2 regions of the Clostridium moutaii genome follow, and region 1 is predicted to be linked to the other one. Evidence: a T-box and tRNA genes for the amino acid it is inferred to sense, from the RefSeq annotation. Region 1 holds a T-box; the other holds one or more tRNA genes.
What was found. The T-box of region 1 lies ahead of ileS (isoleucine--tRNA ligase). A T-box ahead of a tRNA ligase gene usually reads a tRNA of that ligase, here a tRNA-Ile.

Region 1 (10,322 bases):
AATATGTAAATATATCTATTTTTATGTATAAAATTAATACTTTTTATATTATAATAATACGAGGTATATATGGAGGTGATTATTTGAAAAATACGAGAATTTATATGGTACTGTTAATGAGTTTTATATTTATGCTTATAGTATTTGCAAGGGTTAATGATGTACAAGCAGCTGGATATGATGGAATGACTGTAGGAAAAGATGTAGAAGTTAATAAATCATGGAATATAAAATTCAATATAAAATTGGACACGAATACAGTAAATGGCTCCAATATAGTTGTAACAGACAGCGATGGTAATGTGGTTCCAGTTTCTTTGCAAGTGGGACAAGATGGAACAAATATAGTAGTTACCCCTAAAACACAGTATACATATGGAAAGACATACAACTTAACTGTAAAAAATGGTTTGAAATCTGCATATGGTAAAAGTTTAAAGGATCAGCCTAAAATGCAGTTCACAGTGAAATCCAATCCAACTTCTTCTGGAAATGCAAAGTACACCGTTACCATTGATGCAGGTCATGGAGGTACAGATTTTGGGAATGTGAGTAAGTCAGGTATAAAAGAAAAAGATGTAAATTTGTCTGTGGCATTAAAGGCAGGGAAAATACTAGAGCAAAATGGAGTTAATGTAGTTTATACCAGAAAAGACGATAATGTAACGTGGGATAGCAGTTCTGATTTACAGACCCGTTTTGATATAGCAAATAAGGCAAACTCAGATTTGTTTGTAGCTTTGCGTTGCAATTCTTATGCGGAAAATTCGCAGGTAAGTGGAATAGAGACTTATTATACTGATTGTAGTGATTCTGCCAAAAATGCTGCGGAGAAAATTCAGAATGAAATGATAAGTTATACCGGACGTACAGACAGAGGGATTAAGGCAGGAGTATATAAACATACTATACTTAGAGGAACTGTGGCGCCGGCAGTTATGGTTGAGCTGGGATTTATGACTAGTACTGAAGAAAGTGCACTGCTTGGAAGTGATGATTATCAAAATAAAAGTGCAGCGGCTATTGCAAATGGAGTTTTGAAATCCTTGGGATCTATGGATGGGAATAAAGGAATAACTATAAGTTCCATATCAAATCTGTCTGATAATATAACTGTAGGAAGTCAATATTCCCTTCCTACTAGTGTACAAGCTACTATGAGTGATGGCACAAGTAAAAAAGTACCGGTAATATGGTCAGCTGACTCAATTGATTCTTCTAAAACCGGCGTATTTACTTATAATGGAACCGTACCCGGCTATAGTAAACAAGTACTTTTTACATTGACTATAGTTTCAAAGCCCACTGAAACACCACCGTCAAGCGGGACACCCGGGACACCTGTAATAGTGATAGATCCGGGGCATGGAATGGGAAATGATATTGGTGCAACCGGAATAAATGGGCTCCAGGAAGATGATATTACTCTAGCGGTAGGATTAAAAACAGGTGCAATACTTCAATCAAAGGGTATAAATGTGGTTTATACCAGAACTACAGATATGCGTTCTGTTCCAATGAGTGTTAATGAAAGTCTTCAAAAACGATGTGATATATCAAATGATGCCAATGCCAAGTATTTTGTATGTATTCATGCTAATTATTTTACTGAGTCCTCTGCCCATGGTACGGAAACTTTATATTATACAGGGAATTCGGAAGGTGAAAAGCTGGCTTTAAATATACAAAATAGTATTGTAAAAGAAGTCGGGATGTATGACAGGGGATTAAAAGATGGAAGCTGGCTCTATATTGCTAAAAATACTAATGCAACATCAGCCCTTGTAGAATTGGGATTTGTAAGTAGTCCCGATGATGCGGCGAAGTTGAGTAGTGATGAATATAGGCAAAAATTTGCACAAGCTATAGCTGACGGAATACTACAAACACTTGGGTATAAATAGAAAAATTAAATAACAAATATTATAAAATAAATTGACAATAAAAAATGCATATAATATAATAAAGAGAAATTATACAATGATTAGTCTAAAAACATTGAACGGGGAGAGTATCTAAGTTTGTATTGCTTACAGAGAGTGAGGATGTTGAGAACTCATAGAATAACTTGGAGAAAATCACCTTGGAGTTGAAGGGTTGAAAAATATTTTAATTATTTGAGTAAACCCTTACGTAATTCTGCGTTAAAGAAAGGGTTGTAACAGTAAAAAAGTATTACCATAGGTGGTATAAACGAATAAAACTTCGTCCTATTTGGATGAAGTTTTTTTATTGTAAATAATTAATTTTTTTAGATTTTAAAATCCTACTTTGTGTATAAAACATGCACAATAGTAAAAACTTAACAGTATAAATAGAAAGGGGTCGAATCCATGTATAAAAAGATTGATAATAGCAAAAGTTTTGTACAAATGGAAAAAGATATTCTAAAGCTATGGAAAGACAAAGAAATAGAGAAGAAGAGTTTAAGGGAAAATGAGGACGGAGAATATTTTACCTTCTATGACGGACCGCCAACTGCCAATGGAAAACCTCATATAGGTCATGTCCTAACTAGGGTTGTAAAAGATCTTATACCAAGGTATAAAGTTATGAAGGGATATAAGGTTTTAAGAAAGGCCGGCTGGGATACACATGGACTTCCAGTTGAACTTGAAGTTGAAAAAAACCTTGGAATTTCAGGAAAACCTCAGATTGAAGATTATGGGGTGGAGAATTTCATAAAAAAGTGTAAAGACAGTGTATTTACATATGTGAGCCAGTGGAGAAAAATGTCCGACAGAATAGGGTTCTGGGTAGATATGGATAACCCATATGTAACTTATCATAATAACTATATAGAATCTGAGTGGTGGGCGTTAAAAGAAATTTGGGAAAAAGGTCTTTTGTATAAGGGGCATAAGGTAGTGCCTTATTGCCCAAGGTGTGGTACTGCACTTTCCTCTCATGAAGTTTCACAAGGATATAAAGATGTAAAAGAGACGTCAATATATGTTAAATTTAAACTCAAAGATAAAGACAAATATATACTTGCATGGACAACAACACCATGGACACTACCTAATAATATGGCATTGGCAGTAAATGAAAATTATGATTATGTGGAAGTACTTAATAAAGGAGAGCATTTAATATTAGCAGAAGCTCTTTTAAAAACCCTGGAAGATGAATATGAAGTGTTAAGGAAATTCAAGGGAAAGGAATTAGTGGGTCTGGATTATGAACCAATGTTTAATTTTGCATCTTTTGAGGGTAAAGCACATTATATTGTTCATGCGGATTATGTAACGTTAACAGAAGGTACCGGAATAGTTCATACTGCTCCTGCCTTTGGTGAAGATGACAGTAATAGCTGTAAGCGGTATAATATACCTATGACTAATTCAGTAGATACCCAGGGAAAATTTAAAGAAGAGGTTATTCCATGGAAGGGAATATTTGTAAAAGATGCCGAACCTAAAATAATAGAATATTTAAAGGAGAAGGGAATACTTTATAAAACAGAAAAGTTTACCCACTCTTATCCATTTTGCTGGAGATGTGATACTCCTCTTTTGTATTATCCAAGAGATACCTGGTTCATTAGGATGTCCTCGATGAGAGATAAACTCGTTAAAAATACCAATGACACAAATTGGTATCCTGACAATATAAGAACAGGCAGATTCGGAAAATTTGTTGAAGGGGTAATAGATTGGGGCCTCAGCAGAGAAAGATATTGGGGTACACCTCTACCAATATGGGAATGTGAATGTGGACACAAGGAATGTATAGGAAGTATTAAAGAGTTAAAAGAAAAAGGGATAAATGTTCCAGATAATATAGAACTTCATAAACCATATATTGATAGAGTTAAATTGAGGTGCGATAAATGCGGCGGGGAAATGAAAAGATCTCCGGATGTAATTGACTGCTGGTTTGATTCGGGTTCCATGCCTTTTGCACAGCATCATTATCCATTTGAAAACAAAGAGCTTTTTAAAGAAAATTTTCCAGCTCAATTTATATCTGAAGCAGTAGATCAGACAAGAGGGTGGTTTTATACCCTTATGGCAATATCTACAGTATTATTTGACAGGAGTCCTTTTGAGAATTGTTTGGTTCTGGGTCATGTTTTGGATAAGCATGGTTTAAAGATGTCAAAACATAAAGGAAATGTATTGAGCCCAGAAGTGGCTTTAGAAAATGAAGGTGCAGATGCAACAAGATGGTATTTTTATACTGAAAGTGCACCATGGCTTCCATCTAGATTTTATGAAGAAGCAGTTCAGGATAGTCAGAGAAAATTCTTGGGTACTCTGTGGAATGTGTATTCTTTTTATGTGCTTTATGCAGATTTGGATAATTTTAATCCTCTGGATTATAAGGATTTTGTAAGTAAAAATATAATGGATAAGTGGATAGTTTCAAGATTAAATTCACTCATAAAGGAAACTGAAGCTCATCTGGATAATTATGGGATTACTCAGGCAGCTAATAACATTGGAGATTTTGTAGATGAACTTTCAAACTGGTATGTTAGAAGAAATAGAACGAGATTTTGGAGTGAAGATTTAACAGAAGATAAAATAAGCGCCTATGTAACTTTATATAAAGTATTAAACACACTGATTCTAGTTGCTGCACCATTTGTACCATTTATGACAGAGGAAATCTATCAAAATCTTGTAGTAAATCTCCATAAGGATGCAGTTGAAAGTATACATTTGTGTAAATGGCCGAAATATGACGATAGTGTAATTAATGGCGATCTGGAAAAGGATATGGAAGAAGCTTATAAAATAGTTAGATTGGGCAGGAGTGCTAGAAATGCAGCCAATATAAAAAACAGGCAGCCTCTTTCGGAAATGCTCATGAGTGTAAAGGAACTTCCTGAGTACTATGAAGATATAATCAAAAGTGAATTAAATATTAAAAACATAACATTTAATGCAGATTTATCAAAATATGTAAAATTTAATATAAAACCGAATTTGCCGGAGCTGGGGAAAAAATATGGAAGGTTAATACCTAAAATAAGAGAAAAAATATCCTCTATGGATCAGATGGAACTTGCCAGAAAAATAAATAATGATGAAATAGTAAAAGCGAAAATAGGAGAAATGGAAATAGAATTAAATTCTCGAAATTTACTTATTACAATGGAAGGATTAAAAGGATTTGCCTTTGCCGGAGAGGGAGATATAGGGGTAGTTTTAGAAACTACTATTACAGAACAACTTAAAGAAGAGGGAAATCTAAGAGAAATTTTAAGTAAAATACAGAATATGAGAAAAGAAAGTGGCTTTGAAGTAGCAGACAAGATAAACTTATATGTTTCAGGAAATAAAAAGCTTGAGGCTGTGGTAAAAAAATTTGAAAGCCAAATTCAAAAGGAAACCCTTTCTGTAAATATTACTTATAATGCTGATAAAAAATATAATAAATGTAATATTAATGGAGAAGAACTTGATATAGCAGTAGAAGTAGTAAAATAAAGTAAATTCATTAGATTAATTGTTGAAATTCTAAATAAACATATTTCTTAGTTCCAGGGAGTTTTTTACTTCATCTGGAACTGGGAAGTTGTTAAAATGAACTTTCATAGGCTAAAATGTAGATAATTAATAAAAAGATTCAAATTGTCTTGTAATAAAATAATTTTATAAGTATAATTATAAAAAACGCAAATTGGTAGGTGATATAAAGTGGCGGCATCAATTAAAGACGTGGCTAGAGAAGCAGGAGTTTCAATTGCTACGGTATCCAGAGTACTTAATGATGTAGACGTTGTAAATGAAGAAACTAAAAAAAGAGTGTTGTCAGCTATTAAAAAACTGGGATATAGGCCCAACATAGTGGCAAGAAGTCTTAAAACACAAAAGACAAGAACTATAGGAATAATAGTCCCAGATATATCCAATCAGTTTTACCCTGAAATAGTAAGGGGAGCTGAAGATGTGGCGAATATATATGATTACAATATAATGCTGTGTAATACTGATTTAAACATAGAAAAGGAAATGGAGTATTTAAAAGTATTAAAAGAAAAAATGTCAGATGGAGTTCTATACATGAGCAATTCCCTGGAACCAAAAATTTTAGAGCTTATAAAACAGCTTCAATTACCTATGGTTCTAGTAGAAACTACAAGTAAAGAGGATGATATTCCCAGTGTAACTATTGATAATGAAAAGGCAGCATATGATGGAATTACTTATTTGATAAAAAAGGGAAATAGAAACATAGCGTATATAGGTGCTGGGGAAGATACAGTTAATGCTAGTGCTATGAGGTATAAGGGATATAGAAGAGCTCTTCAGGAAAATAACTTAGAACTTAATAAAGATAGGGTTTATTTTAGCAGTCCTAAAGCAAAAGATGGATATAAAGGCATAAATGAAATATTGAATAAAACAAAAATAGATTCAATATTTTGCACTAGTGATGAAATTGCAATAGGAGCCATAAATGCACTTAGGGATAAAGGAATAAAAGTACCTGAAGACATAGATGTAATGGGTTTTAATAACATATATCTGTCATCTATATTTTATCCTAAATTAACTACTGTAGCTCAACCTATTTATGATATGGGATCTGTGGGTATGAGAATGCTTATAAAGTTGATAAATAAACAGGAGTTGGAAGAAAGAAATTATGTATTGCTGCATGAATTAATTGAAAGAGATTCCTGTAAAAAATAGTTTTATCTGAAATGACTAATTTTTCTATAGATTATTAGTATCATACATCATATATGGTAGAATATAAGGAGCGTATACATCTTATGTGAAAGAGGAAATAATAATGATAGAAAGAATAATAGAAGCAGTTATTTTTATTTTAGACAAAACCGGATATGTGGGCATATTTATATCAATGGCATTGGAAAGTGCTTGTATACCTATTCCAAGTGAAGCCATATTGCCTTTTGGAGGATATTTGAGCTTTACTGGAAGGTTAAATCTAATACTTGTTATAGTATTTGGCACATTAGGCGGAACAGCAGGATCCATAGGAGCTTATTTTATAGGAAAAATAGGTGGAAGACCTTTAGTTGAAAAATATGCACATAGTCTTAAACTTTCCAAGGCTCATATTGAAAAAAGCGATTATTACTTTAATAAATATGGAGAAAAAATAGTGTTTTTTTCCAGGCTTTTACCCATAATCAGAACTTTTATTTCTCTTCCTGCAGGTATAAGCAAAATGGAAACTAAGAAGTTTATTATTTATACACTATTAGGTTCTTCCATATGGAGTATATTTCTAGGATATGCAGGTTATAAAATGGGAGAAAAATGGGTAATTATACGTGAATGGTTTCATTTTGCTGACATAACCCTGGTGATTATAATAATAGGATTTGTGTTATACAAATTAATAATAAAGAAAGTGAGGAAGTAAGTTTTTATTTTAAAAACTTACTTCCTTTATTTAAATTGTAGAAAAATATTGTCATGAATGTCTGAATTTTGTTTAACGAAAATTTTGAAATCTTCATCATTTGATGGTATAATTTAACATAAAAGTAAATATAATATTTAGTTTGCCATTATTAGGAGGGGAATTATGGATTATAGGGATAAGATAAAAAATGTATTTTCTTATTTATTGAGCCTAAAGAAACTAAATCAAAAATTTGTAAGGAATGTTTATGACTATGAAAAGTTATACTGGGAAGAAGAATTTTTTCATGTACCTGGATGTATTATAAATAAATTATCTGTAAATGAACCTTGGGTTGAAATAAATACAAAATGCAGTAGATTATATGAAGAATTTTTTCATCTATATCAGGAAAGTGAGAAAAATGGAGAAAGCTTTGAAATAGTTTTTGGACATGGCCTAATTGTATGGAAAAGAGAAAATGAAAAGATCATTCATCCTGTTTTAACTACTAGAATGAAAATAGAATTTGATAAACTAAGGGAGGTATTTATTTTAACTCCGTCAAGTAAGACTATATTGGAAACTTCATTGTTTGAGGGATTTAAGGAATGCAATATGAAGGGTATATTTGCACTGGGAGATAGGGTAAACAGGGTTAACTTGGATCCAAGAAATATAATTCAGACTGAAGATGTTTTTCTAAAACTATTCTCTCACATAAATGCTCAGGGAAAGTTTAAAAAGGATAATTTCTCAAGAAAGAAAATTAACTTTCAGCAATATCCTATTATCTATAATACATCTATTATTTTTGTAAGAAAAAGTAATGCTAAGTTATGGCAGATTGAAATAGATAACATAATTAGAGAAATAAACAATGGATGTGAAATACCTGAAACTATAAAAGCTCTAGTAAATGAAAAAAGTATAGAATGTGATGAGAAAGAGAGCTGCCAGTGGGATAATATAGGGAAGGATCTGCTTTTCCCACTGCCTGCAAATTTAGAACAGAAGGAGATAATAAAAAAAATAACTCAAAATTATGGAGTAGTTGTTCAAGGACCTCCAGGTACAGGTAAAAGCCATACCATAGTTAATTTAGTATGTCATCTTCTTGCCCATGGTAAAAGAGTATTGATAACAAGTCAAACTAGCAGGGCGCTTAAAGTTCTGACAGAAAAGATACCCGAGGAGATAAAACCACTGTGCATTAGTGTTTTAGGCAATGATACCAATTCTCTAAATAAACTCAATGAATCAGTGCGGAAAATAACAGATAATTTATCCCTGGATGCTGAAGTTATGCGTAAAGAGGTTGAATTATTAGAAAAGAAATTAAATTTCTGCGAAAAAAACCAGCAGAAGTTATATGAAAAATTTAGAGAGATACAGCAGGTTGAAAATAAAAATATAAACTACAATGGTGAAGAATATGATACCACGTATATGGCAAGATGGGTAAAAGATAATAATGAAAAATATTGCTGGTTAGAGGATAAAATTCATATGGATGATGTAATGCCTTTATCGGAAAAAGAATTTAGTTTATTAATATATTTAAGAGGCATGATGAGTAAAAATGAAAAATGCAAATTTGATAATATTAAGGATGTAATAGGGAAGTTACCTGAAGACGAGGAAATTTGTCATAGAATATCAGAGTATGAAAAGATAAAATTGAAATACCCCGAATATATTGAAACTTTAGAGGGATGGCATGTGCCTTGCAATGACAGGTGCAATTATGATGAATTATTAAAGCTGCTAAATGAATGTAAGAGTAAGATGTCAGTATTGGGAAAAGATATCTGGGGAAATATATTTAACAGCTACTACAACAGCAATTTGGCAAGACAGACTTTGAGGGATTTATTGTATAAAAGCAATAATTGTATATTGATATTCAGTAAAATTAAAAATCAAATTAGAAATCACAAAATAGAAATTCCCAATAACATTAATATGGATAAATTCCTGGAAAATTTTGATATGTTGTATGATTCCTTTGATAAGAAAGGTAAAGTGGGAAAATTATTTATAATGGTACATCCTGAATGCAGTTATATATTGAAAAATTGTAAAATAGATGGAATACCTCTAAAAAGTATGGGACAAGCAATAATAGTTAAACTGTATGTTCAACAAAAACAAGTTCTCAATGAACTGAGGAACATATGGAATAATACAATGAGAGATTATGGGCTGAAGACAATAACTCTTCATATGAAAGCTTCTGATATAATTGACATTGAAAAAAACTTGAACTATTTAAATGAAATTGTGAATTGGGACATAAAGTACAAAAAGTATATAGTGGAAGGTCTGGGAAGAATATCAATTCCACAAACTGTAGATTGGCATAAGGAAGAATCCTATGACTATTTAATCAAATGTGTAAAATCCATAAGAAATATCAATATATATAATGAAGATAAGGCTTACATAGAAGTGTTTAAAAAGATGATAAATGGTACAAGCAAATTAAAAAAACTCTATGAAGCTGTAGATAATCTGGATGTAGATGAAGTTAAGGGAGTATTACAAGAATTAAGAAAAACTAAGTTAGTAAAGAATAAATGTCTTAAGATAGATGAACTAATAGGTAAATTAAGCAAAGTATGTCCTAAGACCGCTAAGAGTATAATAGATAATTGGGAGTATGGGAGAGAGAAATTTAACGATTGGACACAGGCATGGAAATGGGCACAGTGGAATAGCCTGTTAAGTCATATGTATGGTTTGAATCCAGAGGAAATAGAAGAGGCTATAGGAAAAGAAAAGAACAGGGAAAAAGAGATTATAAAAGATATAGTTTCAAAAAAAACCTGGTATAATCAAATACTTAGAACTACGGAAGGTGAAAAAAGAAGTTTGTTTTCATGGATGCAAGCAGTGAAGAGAATTGGAAAAGGCAGGGGAAAGATGGTACCTGAGTACAGAAAAATAGCCCAAAGAGAAATGGAGAAGTGTAAAAAGGTTATTCCAGT
Region 2 (10,322 bases), on a different contig from region 1:
AATACCCTTTGAGTTTCTTTGTCCCTACCTATGACGGGATCTAATTTTCCTTCTCTTGCCATATCCGTTAAATCTCTTCCAAACTGATCCAAAGTTGGAGTCGGCTCCCCATTTTCTTTCTTGGTTCCATTTGAATTTGAGGATTGTTCTCCTGAAAGTGCATCCACAAGTTCTTTTCTCAGCTTATTGAAATCAGCTCCTAAATTATTCAGGATAGTAAAGGCCACTCCCTCTGATTCTCTAATTAACGCAAGTAAAATATGCTCCGGGCTAATATAATTATGATTTAAATTTCTAGCCTCAAATAAGCTCAATTCCAAGAGTCTTTTTGTCCTAGGGGTAAGCGGAATCTCTTTGTTATATAAATCTATTTCCCCTCTACCTTCATATTCCTCTATAAAACTTCTTACTGCTTCAATAGTAATACTCATATTGTTCAAAAGGTTTTTAGCTATTCCATCTTCTTTTAATATTCCCAAAAGTACATGTTCTGTTCCCACATACCCATGTTGAAGTGCCTGTGCCTCTTCTTGTGCATAAATCAATACTTTTTGTGCCCTTTCCGTAAATCTTCCAAACATCATAATTTATTTCACCTTCCTCTTTATTGAACTGTATTTACAGCTAATTTTTTTCTAACGAGTTTTGCTCTATCAAAGTCTTTTTCACTACTTGATAAATCTTTACCATATTCTTTCTGTATTGCAGCTGATTGTATATTTACTAAAAGATTATTCAATGTGACCTTACTCACGTCTTTAATTATTCCCATCTCAACTCCTAATCTTACATCAGATAAAAGTTTGAGGCATTCATTTGAATTTAAAAGTACAGCTGATCTCAATATACCAAGTGCCCTGTAAATCCTATCCTCTAATTCATTTTTATATTTTTTCATGAGATTTTCTCTGCAAATTTTTTCTTCATTCATAACCTGAATAACTATGGCCTTTAAATTACTTAATATCTCTTCTTCATTGCGCCCTAAAGTCACCTGGTTAGAGATCTGGTATATATTCCCCACTGGTTTAGAACCTTCGCCATACAGTCCTCTAACAGTCATTCCCACTTGAGCTAGAGCATTTAACAGTCCATTCATTTGATTGTTTAAGGAAAGCGCCGGCAGATGCATCATAACAGATGCTCTCAATCCTGTACCTATATTGGTAGGACATGCTGTTAAATATCCTAGTTTCTCATCAAAGGCATATTCTAGATTTTCCTCCAGAAGATCATCTATTTTATCACTTAAATCATATACTTCTTCTAAATTTAATCCTGATGTTATACACTGGATTCTTACATGATCTTCCTCATTTATCATAATGCTTACAGTTTCCTTGTTATTAAGAATAAAAGCCGTTTTATCACTGTTGTCTATTAAATTTTTACTTATAAGATGTTTTTCCAAATAAAGCTGCCTTTCATTATTATTCTTTTCCCATAAATAATTAGTCCTAAATTCCTGTTCAGTATTAGAAGAAGCATAAAATGCATTTTCTACACGTTTAATTACTTCTTTACTTTTTTCTACACTTAATTTACGGGGGAAAGGAACTTTAGCCAGATTTCTTGCCAGCCTCATTCTGCTACTTATAACCAAATCCTCATCATTATTACAAGTAGTCATCCAATTGTCCATAGCTAACCCTCCTTTTTATCATCTTTGTTTTGTCTAATCTGTACGTTAATCTGTTTTATCATATCTCTTATTGTTGCTGCCTTTTCATATTGTTCTAATGATACTGCTTTTTGAAGATCTGCTTTTAATTTCAAAAGTTTTTTCTTTTCAATTATATCTTTACCCGCTCGTTTTGGTATTTTCCCTGTATGATCCAAATTTGCCTGAACTCTTTTAATTATCGGTCCTAGAATACTACTAAAGCTCTTATAACATTCACTACATCCTAAAAGACCAGTTTTCTTAAATTCACTATAGGAAGTTCCACAATTTTTACATGATATATCAAAACTCTTATATTGCTCATTATTAGCATTTATCATATAATCCATAATTCCACTCAATATATTTTGAAAACTAAATGGGGATACGAAATCTATCTGAGGTACAAAATTAAGTTCTCCTTTTTCCATAGCGCATTTTTCACATAAATTAATATCCTGCTTAGAACCATTTATTATTTTCGTTATATGAACTGTAGCTTCATTTTTTTTACATATATCACAAAGCACATTATCACTCCCATACATATGTTTTATTCACTTATAATATATCTTTATTATATCATAAATTTATCTATTAATAACAAATTTAGGTGTATTAAACACAAGCACCATAACAGCTTTTAATATATCTGCCCTCAATTTATTCTTATTTTCAAGTGAGACATTTAATGTTCTATCATTTACCACAGTCTTTAATATCATATCTTCTCTTTCTGTTATTACTTCTTCCTCAAACAGTCCCTCTATAAGTTGTACAGCAGAATTATAAGTTATACTGTCTCCTATCTTTTCAACTATAGTTTTGAGTAAATTTCTATTGCAGTTAAACTCCATCTTTCTTATAATTATACATCCGCCGCCTCCTCTTTTACTCTCTATATAATAGCCTTTATCAACAGTAAACCTAGTAGTTAAAACATAATTTATCTGAGAAGGAGCACAACTAAAATGGTTAGCTAAATCATTTCTTCCAATTTGAAGTTGAGTTTCATCACTGTTATTAAACATATCTTTTATAAACTCTTCTATTATATCTGATAATCTTGCCATTTCATCACCTTCTTGACTTTGACTTTCTTTGACCTTTATTTAATAATATTATTAAATCTATTTTTAATCAACTCTTGTATTTGTTCATATTAAGTATTTTACAGTTAAATACCTAATATACCTGACATTTTATCCATTTTTCTAAAATATACTCTAATTTTATTTCTTTAATTATACTGTTTCTATTTTTTCTACATCTCCTAAATGTGATGAGTCCCCGTATAATATAACAGTAGCTTGTCCATTTTGTATATCTACTTCACTTAGGCTTGCCTGATGAACATGAGGCGTATTCCAAAACTCCTCTAAAGACCTGTCTTCAAAGTATGACATTATAATCTTTAAAGTTATGGTGTGAGTCACAAATAGTACATTCTTACCTTCATACTTGTTTATAACCTCTTTTATTAAAGGTATTATCCGTGCTCTTACCTGCTCAAACCTCTCACCATTATCCGGCTCATAAATTTTGGGATTGGTCCAAAAATTATGAAGCTGTTTTGAATTTTTCTCTTCAATTTCCTTTTGATTAAAACCCTCCCATTTTCCCAAGTCTATTTCCATAAGTCTATCATCTTTTATTATGGGTATATTTCTTTGGCCTGCTAATATCTTTGAAGTTTTTACTGTTCTACCTAGCGGACTAGAATATATTACACTAAAATCTATATTTTCCAGCCTTTTTTTTAACAGATTAGCCTGTTGAATTCCTCTTTCAGTGAGCGGTGAATCCTTCCTCCCCTGCATTCTCATTTCGGTATTCCATAGCGTTTCTCCATGCCTTGTTATATATAATTTAATCATACATTTCTCTCCTTATTAAACAGTTGAACATACATTTACAATATAGTCCTTATAATTTTTTATTATAACATATAAACAATACTTTTTTAATTTAATCTATATTTTTAAATGCCTTGATACAATATTTCTTTCCACCATAAGCTTCATTTAAACTGATGATAAATTTTTTATTTTTTAACATACTGCATATAATTTCCTTATTTTTATTTTCATCATCATTTATCTCTATAGTTAAATTATCATTTTCCCCTATTATTGACATATAATCATATATACTGCTATAGTCCTCCAAAGCAATCTTCCCTTTTATGTTCATTTTATATTCAGACATAAATTATCTCCTTAATTGAATAATTATTAATGGGATTATTATTTATTCTAACCAATAGAAATATACATAAATTTTAGAAGCTGCCTTCAAATTTTATTTTGAGGCAGCTTCTTTAATTTTATTCTTGTTTAATTTTCACTTTATTCTTATTTTCTATTACCTTATTAACCTCAGAACTTGGTACTTCTTCATATCTCTCAAACCTCATTGTAAAATCTCCTCTAGCCTGAGTCATAGATCTTAAATCCGTAGCATATTTAAACATTTCGGCTTGAGGTATTTCAGCTATTATTATTTGCTGCCCTTCAGAACTTTCCATTCCCAGTACTCTTCCTCTTTTTTTATTGATATCACCGATTATATCTCCCATGTAATATTCAGGCACGGATATTTCCACATGTTCAATTGGTTCTAATAATATAGGTTCAGCTTCTAAAAGCCCCTTCTTATATGCTAAGGAAGCAGCTACCTTAAATGCCATTTCTGAAGAATCTACAGGATGATAGGAACCATCATGCAAAGTGGCCTTTAATCTTATTACGGGATAACCAGCTAGGACTCCATGATTAACACATTCCCTCAATCCCTTTTCAACCGCTGGTATATACTGTCTTGGCACTACTCCCCCCACTACTTTATCTACAAATTCCAAATTATCTTCTCCATCACTTCTTGGTTCGAATTTAATTTTTACATCTCCATATTGCCCATGTCCACCTGATTGTTTTTTATGTTTTCCCTGAACATCTGAAGTTTTCTTTACAGTTTCTCTATAAGGTACCTTGGGCTCTTGCAAAACAACTTCTACACCAAATTTAGATTTTAATTTACATGATATTACATCAATATGTGTTTCGCCTAAGCCCGATATTATTGCTTCCGCATTTTCTATATCCCTTGATATCTTAAAAGTGGGATCTTCTTCTATTAACTTATTTAATCCACTTAATATTTTATCTTCATCATTCTTAGATTTAGGTAAAACTGCCATTGAAATTACTGGTTGGGGGAAACTAATATCTTCAAACATTATAGAAGACTGAGGATAACATAAAGTATCTCCCGTATTTGTAAATTGTAGTTTAGCTACAGCACCTAAATCCCCTGCTGTTATCTCAGAGGTAGGAATCTGCTGCTTGCCCTTTAGAAAATACATAGCGCCTATTTTCTCATTTTTATTCTTTTTAACATTATATACTGTCATATCAGATTTTAACTTTCCGGTTATAACTCTAAATAAGGATAATTTTCCCACAAAGGGATCTGCTATAGTTTTAAAAACAAAAGCCGAAAAAGGTTCTCTTTCATTTATTCTCACACTAAGTTCAGAATCATCTTTTATATTTTTGGCATTAACTAACTCTAAATTTTCAGGCGAAGGAAAACATTCAATTATATCTTCAATTAAGGTTTCTATTCCTATTCCAGTTAAGGCGGAACCACACATTACGGGTACCACATCTCCTTTTGAACATCCATTTATTAGTCCCGTATATATATCCTCGTCACTTAAAGTACCTTCATTGAAGTATTTGTCTAAAAGCTCCTCGTCTGTTTCTGCTACAGCTTCCATAATCATATTTTTACATTCATCTACTTTTTCTAAAATATCTTCGGGTATATCTGCCTCTATCATAGATTTACTTTTATTATCAAATATTCTAGCTTTTCTTGATATGACATTTACAACGCCTCTAAAATCGTTTTCTTTACCTATAGGATATTGAACAGGCACCACAGATATACCAAATTTTTGTTTTAATTCTTCCAATACTTTCCCAAAATCGGAGTTCTCTCTATCTAATTTATTTACGTAAAAAGCTCTGGGAAGATTATCTTTATTCACATAATTCCAGGACTTTTCAGTCCCTACCTGAATCCCAGATACACCTGACACAACAATCATAGCTATATCAATGGCTCTTAATCCTTCCATAGTTTCTCCTATAAAATCAAAATATCCTGGCATATCAACTAAATTTATCTTTACATCATTATGCTCACACGAAACTACTGATGTAGATAAAGATATTTTTCTCTTTTTTTCTTCAGTGTCATAATCGCTAACAGTATTTCCATCTTCAATTTTTCCAAATCTATCTATAGCCTTTGTATAGTAAAGTATTGCTTCTGTTAATGTAGTCTTTCCGGATCCACTATGACCAATGATTCCCACATTTCTTAAATGCTTTGTTGAATATTTTTTCATAAGCAATTCCTCCTCTTACTTTGCGCTTAATTTATATATTCTACTTATAAATTAAAATCCCTTCTAAAATCAAATAAATTTTCACAATAATTTGATTATACTTAATATACTATACATAATAATAAACAGATAAAAAAATAAACCAAAAGTCAGCACGACTTTCGGTTTTCTTTTAAACTATCTATATAATTAAAATGGCTCCGTGGAGAGGGCTCGAACCTCCAACCCTTCGGTTAACAGCCGAATGCTCAACCATTGAGCTACCACGGAATAATTCACACAAAACATAAATTTCTATAAAAAACGAGTAACGAATTGTTACTCATTTGGTGGAGATAAAGAGATTCGAACTCTTGACCCTCTGCGTGCAAGGCAGATGCTCTCCCAGCTGAGCTATACCCCCGTATGGTGGACCTTCAGGGACTCGAACCCCGGACCAACCGGTTATGAGCCGGTTGCTCTAACCAACTGAGCTAAAGATCCATATATTACCTGGCGATGACCTGCTCTCCCACAGGGCCTCCCCTGCAGTACCATGGGCACTGTGAAGCTTAACCTTCCTGTTCGAAATGGTAAGGGGTGTTACCTTCACGTTATTACCACCAGATATTTTTTCATTTGCACTACAGTTTAATATTATACTGTGCTTTTGATTTATTGTCAATACCTTTTTAAAATAATTTTTTCTTATGGGAATAATTTATTAAAAAAGAAGCTTTATAAAGCTTCTTTTTTAATTGGTATACTATAATACTAACGAATTTTATATTTATTTGAGATCGTCTGGTAAGACCCAATATCCTTTAGAATTATTTGCCTTTAAATAGTTTTTAAATTCCTGTGATTTATAAGCTTTTACTATATCCTGTGCCCATTTTGCATTTTTATTCTTGCCATCTACTGCAACAGTTATATAGAGATCATCTACAAGCGTCTCCGAGAGAAGCGCTTTAGTTGCATCTATCTTTGCCATATACACAATAGCTCCTGGAAGCACTGCATAATCTGCTTCATTAAGAGAACGTGGTATTTGTGAAGAATCCATTTCAACTATTTTAAGATTATATTTATTTTCTACTATGTCCTTTTGAGTTGCAAGAGTTTTTACTACTCCTTCTTTTATCTTAATCCATCCTGCCTTTTCAAGTAGTGAATAAGCTCTTGCCGCATTTGATGGATCCTTAGGAATAAATACTGTGTCTCCCTGCTTAACCTCATTTATTGATGCGTGTTTATTAGAGAAAATTCCTGCCCTTACTGTGGGGATTTTTACTATAGACACAAGGTCTGCCTTCTTTTCCTTATTATATGCCTTAACATAAGCATTATGCTGCGCAACATTAAAATCCAAACTTCCTTCTGTCAATGCGACTTCTGATTGAAGAAGATCTGAGAAATTCACTAATGTGACTTTATAACCTTCTTTTTCAAGAATTGGTTTTACACCTGCATTAAAAAGATCATTGTAAGGTCCTGGAGAAACTCCCAATTTTATCTCCTTCTTTGTGCTGGAATCCGCACTGTTCTTTGATCCACATCCTCCCAAAACTACTGCTGATATAAATACAAGCAGTAATGCTATAGTAGGTTTTAGTATTTTTTTTATCATTATATTTTCCCCCTTAAAATTTTTTAATGTCTTCTAACTTTTCTGGAAAGCGTATTACCTATTGTTTGTATAAGTTGAACAAATACTATAAGCAGGATTACTGTAATAATCATTACTTCAGTATCAAATCTCTCATATCCATAGGATATTGCTACATCTCCTATTCCTCCCCCGCCTATAGTTCCTGCCATTGCAGTAGCTCCTACAAGCCCTATTGTTGCAGTAGTAAGTGACAGAACAAGTGATCCCATAGCCTCCGGAAGTAAAAAGTACCATATTATCTGAAAAGATGTTGCTCCCATTGCTTCTGCAGCTTCTATAGTCCCACTATCTACTTCTAGAAGTGAGTTTTCTACAAGCCTAGAAATATACGGAATAATAAAGACGGTAAGAGGTACCAATGCAGCACTTGTACCTATAGATGATCCAACTATAAGTTTAGTAAAAGGTACTATTGCAACCATCAAAATTATAAAAGGCAAAGAACGAAATATATTTACAATAGGATTCAAAATATTGTAGAGATATTTATTCTCTAATATTCCTCCAGGCCTTGTTGTCACCATTAATATTCCTAAAACAGTTCCTAAGATAGAGCCTATCAACAGAGGTATGAAAATCATATATAAGGTCTGCAATATTGCGGTGTAAATTTGAGACATATCTATGGTCTGCATTTATACCACCTCCTCTACAAAAATATCCTGATTTTTAATATATTCACTGATTTTTTTAACTAAATCACAATCACCTTGAAATTCTATTATCATATTTATCATAGGTGTATCCTGAAGCTCTGTTACACTTGCATTTAGAACATTTATTTCAACATTAAATTTTTTTGTTATTATGGATATCATTGGTATCAACGTAGAATTCCCTATAAATTTTAGTCTTAAAAATCTTCTGTTTTTCACATCTTGCTTATTATCCTTAAGAAGCTTTAATATGCTTATGGGAACATCATCATTAGTTACACTATAAACAAAATCTTTTGTAACTTTTTCCTTTGGATTTCCGAATACGTCTATTACCCTTCCCTTTTCAATTATCTTACCTTTTTCCATTACAGCCACTTTATTGCAAATTTTTTGTATTACATTCATCTGATGAGTTATCAATAAAATTGTAATATTATATTCTTGATTTACCTTTTTTAAAAGTTCAAGTATTGATTCAGTGGTTTGCGGATCCAAAGCCGATGTAGCTTCATCACATAAGAGTATATGAGGATTTGTTGCAAGCGCTCTTGCAATACCCACTCTTTGCTTTTGTCCACCTGACAGTTCATCAGGATAACTCTTTGATTTTTTTTCCAGTCCTACAAAGTTAAGAAGCTCTTCCACCCTTTTTGATATCTTATTTTTAGGTGTGTGATCAAGAACTAATGGAATAGCCACATTATCAAATACAGTCTTAGAATTCAAAAGATTGAAGTGTTGAAATATCATGCCTATTTGTTTTCTAATATTTATAAGCTGCTTTTTATTGAGTTTTCCAATATCCTTTCCATTAACTATTACAGTCCCAGAAGTAGGCCTTTCAAGAAAATTAACCATTCTTAAAAGTGTACTTTTTCCTGCTCCACTAAATCCTATAACTCCATATATATCTCCTTTATCCACATTTATATTTATCCCTTTCAGGGCCTCGATTTTTGTCCCATTTTGATCAAATGTTTTGTATACATCTTTTAAATCAATCATTTAAGGAATCCTCCCTACAAAATCTTATCAAATGATTCTTACTTAGGTCCAAACTTATCCAAGGGTGCAGCATTGCTTATTCCCCACTTCAAAAAAGTTGAAGGTGCTATCAATGGTAACCATCGGATAAAATACTTAACCTTCCTTTATTATAATCAGTGCCTGCTCTGCAAGGTTTCTAAAATATTCTGAGCTTTTTAGGAGAGCCGACTCATCTGCCCTAAATTTGGGACTATGAAGAGACTCGCCTATCCCTACCCCTATATCTACAAAAGCACCTGGCAATTTTTTCTGATAATAGGCAAAATCTTCTCCTCCAAGTTTAGGAGGTATAATTTTCACTTTATAGCCAGTATCCTTGGCAACCCTAATTGCCACTTCTGTCCACACTTTGTCGTTATTGGTTGCTGGAGGTCCTTCATGCCATCTAAAATCAGCCCTAGCACCATAAGACTTAGCAATGTTTTGTGCAAGTGTTTTTATATTCCTTGGTATCAAACTCCTATCTTTTTCATTAAGTGTTCTCACCGTGCCCTCAATATAAGCCTTCTCAGGTATTACATTCCATGTATGTCCGCTTTCTATATGAGTTACACTCACTATTGCTGGATTAAAAGGATGAATATTTCTACTCACAATTGTCTGTAATGCCGTTACTATATTTGAAATGACAACTATAGGATCTATACCTAAATCAGGGTGTGCTGCATGTGTACCTGCACCTGTAACCTCAATCTCAAATCTATCAACAGCAGCCGTCAGGGGACCTACATTTGTTCCAAGTGTCCCTACCTCCAAATCTGGAGCAGTGTGTAAGCCAAATATTGCTTGAACATTTTCCAGAGCCTTAGTTTTAATAATTTCCTCCGCACCATGGCTAGATTCTTCAGCAGGCTGAAATACAACTCTAACAGTTCCCTGAAGATT

Region 2: it has a tRNA-Ile gene. The T-box ahead of ileS (isoleucine--tRNA ligase) is inferred to sense a tRNA for this amino acid. The anticodon was not compared.

What each region holds. Positions count from the first base shown of each region.
Region 1 covers NZ_JBGEWD010000002.1:260,298-270,619, reverse strand. The annotation lists gene AB8U03_RS04010 (N-acetylmuramoyl-L-alanine amidase) at 84-1,904, shown strand; T-box leader at 1,990-2,216, shown strand; gene ileS (isoleucine--tRNA ligase) at 2,334-5,438, shown strand; gene AB8U03_RS04000 (LacI family DNA-binding transcriptional regulator) at 5,649-6,647, shown strand; gene AB8U03_RS03995 (DedA family protein) at 6,751-7,350, shown strand; gene AB8U03_RS03990 (AAA domain-containing protein) at 7,516-10,322, shown strand, end outside.
Region 2 covers NZ_JBGEWD010000029.1:10,186-20,507, forward strand. The annotation lists gene AB8U03_RS17300 (ATP-dependent Clp protease ATP-binding subunit) at 1-584, opposite strand, end outside; gene AB8U03_RS17305 (protein arginine kinase) at 605-1,642, opposite strand; gene AB8U03_RS17310 (UvrB/UvrC motif-containing protein) at 1,645-2,193, opposite strand; gene AB8U03_RS17315 (CtsR family transcriptional regulator) at 2,254-2,736, opposite strand; gene AB8U03_RS17320 (histidine phosphatase family protein) at 2,908-3,540, opposite strand; gene AB8U03_RS17325 (hypothetical protein) at 3,632-3,871, opposite strand; gene fusA (elongation factor G) at 3,990-6,080, opposite strand; tRNA gene AB8U03_RS17335 (tRNA-Asn) at 6,276-6,350, opposite strand; tRNA gene AB8U03_RS17340 (tRNA-Ala) at 6,408-6,483, opposite strand; tRNA gene AB8U03_RS17345 (tRNA-Ile) at 6,487-6,563, opposite strand; rRNA gene rrf (5S ribosomal RNA) at 6,571-6,687, opposite strand; gene AB8U03_RS17355 (MetQ/NlpA family ABC transporter substrate-binding protein) at 6,850-7,689, opposite strand; gene AB8U03_RS17360 (methionine ABC transporter permease) at 7,713-8,366, opposite strand; gene AB8U03_RS17365 (methionine ABC transporter ATP-binding protein) at 8,367-9,395, opposite strand; gene AB8U03_RS17370 (amidohydrolase) at 9,531-10,322, opposite strand, start outside.